DNA from 2 places in the Noviherbaspirillum phoenicis genome. Region 2 is predicted to be linked to the other one. Evidence: riboswitches for the same ligand, from Rfam matches in the RefSeq annotation. Region 2 holds a riboswitch; the other holds the start of a gene.
What was found. Region 2 has a riboswitch for cobalamin ahead of ABC383_RS05440 (TonB-dependent receptor domain-containing protein). Riboswitches for the same ligand answer to the same signal wherever they lie in the genome.
Positions count from the first base shown of each region.

Region 1 (2,386 bases), on a different contig from region 2:
GGCCAAGCCGCTGGCCACCCGCATGAGCAATGGCGAATTCGCGATTGCGGTCTGCACCGGCATTGCGCCGCTGCTGGCGCTGTGCGCGACCGGCCTGCTGGCCTGGCATGGCGCGCTGCCGGGCTGCCTGCTCGCGCTGGGCGGCACCGCATGGATGGCGCGCCTGTTCCTGCGCCGGCTGGGCGGCTATACCGGCGACTGCCTGGGCGCGGTGCAGCAGGTGGCCGAGGTCCTGTTCTACCTGGGCCTGCTGGCAGTGGCCGGGCGCTGAGGCGATGCGGCTCTACCTGATCCGCCATCCGCAGCCCGAGGTCGCCGCCGGCATCTGCTATGGCCGCAGCGAGCTGGCGGTGCCCGTCGAACGTGCGCTGGAGGCAGCCAGCGCGCTGGCGCCGCGGCTGCCGCGCGAGGCGGCGTTGTGGTCCAGCCCGGCAGCACGCTGCGCGGCGCTGGCCGAACCCCTGGCCAGCGCATTGGGCGCAACGGTGCGCTACGACGCCAGGCTGCTGGAGATGGACTTCGGCGCCTGGGAAATGCAGGCCTGGGACAGCATCCCGCGCAGCGAGGTGGATGCCTGGGCCGCCGACGCGGCGGCCTATCGGCCCGGCGGCGGCGAGCGGGTGCTGGACGTGGCCGAGCGCGTAAAAGCCTTTCATGACGGCCTGAAAAGCGATGGCCGGGATGCGGTGCTGGTCTGCCATGCCGGCGTGATCCGGCTGCTGCTGGCGGCGCTGGCGCATCACGACATCGCCGACATTGCCGCTGCGGCAGCCCGCGCGCCGCACCGGATCGCCTATGGCGAACTGGTGATTGCGGATTGCGCAAGCGGACCCTGATTACCTTTTCGAAACCGCGCCTGGTTAATCTGCTTGGTCAATTGTTAAGTACCCGATTACAATAGCGGCCGTTCTGGTGCCCGCGGACATGTCCTTGTCCGCAGTTAAACGGGAAACACGCGGTCCGCGACTGGCGTCGACGGATCGACATAACGTGTGCTGCCCCCGCAACGGTAAGCAAGCGTCGCATGCTGCAGTCTGCATGCGACGGCCGTCCTGAAAGCCACTGTGCGACAAGCATGGGAAGGCAGGACGGTCCGCCTTGTCAGCCCGGATACCGGCCAGGACAGGTGGAAGGCAAGAGCCATGACAGGCTCCAGCCTTCCTGGTAATCCGGCTTGCGGGGAGGCAGGCCGGAGAATTCGCCATTGATCATTTCATGTCCGTTATCCAGACAAGACCGGCCCCTGCCGGCTTCATGCCGTTCGCCTTCGCATTCTCCTTCGCCGCCGGCCTGCCGTCGGCTGTCTCGGCCCAGGCGCCGCAACAACGCATGGACGACATCGTCGTCACATCGACCCGCACGCCGCAGGGCCGTGCCGACCTGCTGGCCGATGCCACCGTCATCAGCGCCGCGCAGATCGCGCAGTCCGGCGCGAACTCGATCACGACCCTGCTGCAAGCGCAGCGCGGCTTGGAAATCGTGCAGAACGGCGGGCCGGGCAGCAGCGCCACGGTGTATCTGCGCGGCGCCGAAGGCAAGCAGAGCGTGGTGCTGATCGACGGCATCCGCATCGGCTCGTCCACCAGCGGCGAGCCGAGCTGGCAAACCATTCCGCTGTCGCAGATCGACCGCATCGAGATCGTCTATGGCCCGCTGGCCACGCTGTATGGCGCCAACGCGGTCGGCGGCGTGCTGCAGATTTTCACCCGGAAGGGCGAGGGAGCGCCGCGGCTGGCCGCGTCAGCCGGCGCCGGCACCTACGGCAGCCGCAGCGTCGACGCCAGCCTGGCCGGCTCGACCGGCGGCGAACACAACTTCCGCTATGCCTTCGGCGTGGCGCGGCAGAGCGCGGACGGCTTTTCGGTGAAGAAGCCGGGCCTGGCCAGCCAGGACCCGGACAAGGATGGCTATGAACGCGAAAGCGCCAACGCCAGCCTGTCCTACGACCTTGCGCCGGGCCACCAGCTTGGCATGATCCTGCTGCAGAGCCGGCTCGACGCCCAGTTCGACAGTTCGGTGGCGGCGGCCCGCGGCACGCGCCGCTATTACGACGACCGCAACCTGAGCCGGCTCGGCGCCTACGCGCTCACCAGCCGCAACCGCTTCACGCCCGACTGGACCAGCCAGCTGCAGGTCTCGCAGTCGCGCGACGAGCTACGCTCCATTGCCGGCACCGGCACGGGCAGCGCCTACCGCATCGCCACCGACCGCTTCGACACCACGCAGAACAGCATCAGCTGGCAGAACGACATCGCCTTCGGTCCCGACCTGCTGCAGGCGCTGCTGGAACGGCGCGAGGAAAGCGTCGACGCCACCAGCGCCGCACTGGAGCGCAAGCGCACCACCGACTCGGCGGCGCTGTCCTACCAGCTGCGGCGCGGCATGC
Region 1 is NZ_JBDFLX010000005.1:194,991-197,376, reverse strand. Features, by position in the region: gene ABC383_RS26475 (adenosylcobinamide-GDP ribazoletransferase) at 1-271, shown strand, start outside; gene ABC383_RS26470 (histidine phosphatase family protein) at 276-836, shown strand; cobalamin riboswitch at 894-1,136, shown strand; gene ABC383_RS26465 (TonB-dependent receptor domain-containing protein) at 1,216-2,386, shown strand, end outside.
Region 1: it holds a riboswitch for cobalamin, as region 2 does, so the genes downstream of both, ABC383_RS26465 (TonB-dependent receptor domain-containing protein) here and ABC383_RS05440 (TonB-dependent receptor domain-containing protein) in region 2, are expected to answer to the same signal.

Region 2 (2,386 bases):
GGACGACAGCGCCCGCGCCGGCGAAGACCGCTACTACATCACCGCACTGGCGCGCGGCCTGGAAGTACTTTCCTGCTTCCGTTCGGGCGACAGGTCGCTGTCGAACCAGCAGATCGCCGAGCGCTGCGGCCTTCCGAAATCCACCATCACCCGCATTACCTATACCCTGACCAAGCTTGGCTACCTGGTGCAGCTGCCCGACGGCGGCCGCTTCGCGCTGGGCAATGCCACGCTGGCGCTCGGCAGCGCCACCCTGGCGCGGATGGACGTGCGCCAGCTGGCCCGGCCGCTGATGCATGAGCTGGCCGAGTTCTCCGGCGCCACCGTCGCCATTGCGGTGCGCGACAAGCTGTCGATGATTTACGTCGAGGTGTCGCACAGCACCGCTGCGCTGGCGCTGACGCTGCAGGTGGGTTCCCGCATTCCGCTGGCCACATCCGCGATCGGCCGCGCCTACATGGCGCGGGCCAGCGAGCAGGAGCGGGAAGAGATCCTGGACCGCGCCCGCGAGCTGGATGACCAGGCCTATGCCAATGTCGTCACCGGCCTGGAAAAAGCCCTGGCGGACGACCGGGAGTTTGGCTGCGCCACGTCCTTTGGCGACTGGCAGAAAGACGTGAACGGCATTGCTGTGGGCTTTCGTCCTGTCAGCGGCAATTCGGCGATGGCTATCAACTGCGGCGGGCCGTCGACCACGCTGTCGCGGGAATTCCTGCTCAATGAAGTGCGGCCGCGGCTTCTGGCATTGGCGCATCGGCTGGAAATGAGCGCGGTGCGCTGATTGCCGGTTTGGTCTTTCAATTGCCCTAAGTCCGTCATCTCCGTACAATTGCGCCGTTCTGGTGCCCGCGGACATGCCCATGTCCGCAGTTAAACGGGAAACACGAAGTCCGCGCCGTCCTTTCACGGCGCGCGTCCAGCGTGTGCTGCCCCCGCAACGGTAAAGCAAGCGCCGCAGCAATGCGGCCGGCCTTTTCAAATACCACTGTGCCGGAGCGCTGTCGCCAGCGCTCCATTGCATGGGAAGGTGAAAGGTCTGTCTTGCCAGCCCGGATACCGGCCAGAGCAGGTGGAAGCAGTCCATGCGACTGCAAGGCTGAAGGCGAGCACTGTCCTTCCGTCTCGCAGGCCACGGCCCTGTCTTCCGTTCCATCCGGCCCGCGGGGAAGCAGGCCGGTTGCCCTTTCGCTATCCAACCATGACTTCGACTCGTTCTCCGGACGTGGGCTTCATCCACGCGCCGCTTCTTGCAGCCGCCATTGCCGCTGCATTTCCCCTGTCCACCCTGGCCCAGCAGACCGACGGCGCATTGCCGGCGGTGCAGGTGACTGCCAACCGCACGCCACAGCCTGTGCGCGATGTGCTGACCGACAATGTCGTCATCACCGCAGAGCAGATCGCCGCTTCCGGCCAGACCAGCCTGGTCGATTTGCTGCAGCAGCAGCGCGGACTGGAGGTGTCGCGCAACGGCGGACCGGGCACTGCCGCCTCGGTATTCCTGCGCGGCGCCGGCAATAGCCAGAACGTGGTGCTGGTCGACGGCGTGCGCGTCGGGTCGTCCACCCTGGGCGGCGCCACCTGGTCGGCGCTGCCGCTGTCGCAGATAGACCGGATCGAGATTGTCTATGGTCCGCTGTCGACGATGTATGGCGCCGACGCGGTGGGCGGCGTGGTGCAGATCTTCACGAAAAGAGGCGAACGAGCCCCGAGCCTGACCGTTGGCGCTGGTCTCGGTAGTTACGGCACCCGCAGCCTCGAAGCCGGCCTGTCCGGCGCCACCGGCGGCGAGCATGCCGTCAGGTATTCGGTCAATGTGGCGCGTGAACGGGCAGACGGTTTTTCCGCAACCCGGCCACAAAGTTTTTCCTTCAATCCGGACAAGGATGGCTATACCCGCGAAAGCGCCAGCGGCCAGCTGGGCATGGACCTGGCAAAAGGCCACGAGATCGGCCTGACCTTCCTGCACAGCCGGCTGGAAGGCGAATACGATGCCGGTCCGTCCGACGTCAACGACCGGTCGATCAGCCGCATCGGCGCCTATTCGGTCTACAGCCGCAACCAGCTGCTGCCGAACTGGACCAGCCTGCTGCGCTTCTCCAGCGGCCTGGACAAGGCCAGGGACATTTCCGCGTACGGCATCGATACGGCCAGGACCAGGCAGGATGCATTGACCTGGCAGAACGACATCACCATCGGCAGCGACCTCGCGCAGGTCCTGCTGGAGCGCCGTATCGAGCATGTCGACTCGAGCAACTTCAGTGCCGACAGCCGCGCCACGAATGCGATTGCGGCCAGCTACCAGATGCGCCGCGGCGCCCACCTGGCCAGCGCCAGCCTGCGCAACGACGACAGCTCGCAGTACGGTTCGAAAACCACCGGCAACCTC
Region 2 is NZ_JBDFLX010000001.1:1,196,053-1,198,438, reverse strand. Features, by position in the region: gene ABC383_RS05445 (IclR family transcriptional regulator) at 1-781, shown strand, start outside; cobalamin riboswitch at 825-1,079, shown strand; gene ABC383_RS05440 (TonB-dependent receptor domain-containing protein) at 1,199-2,386, shown strand, end outside.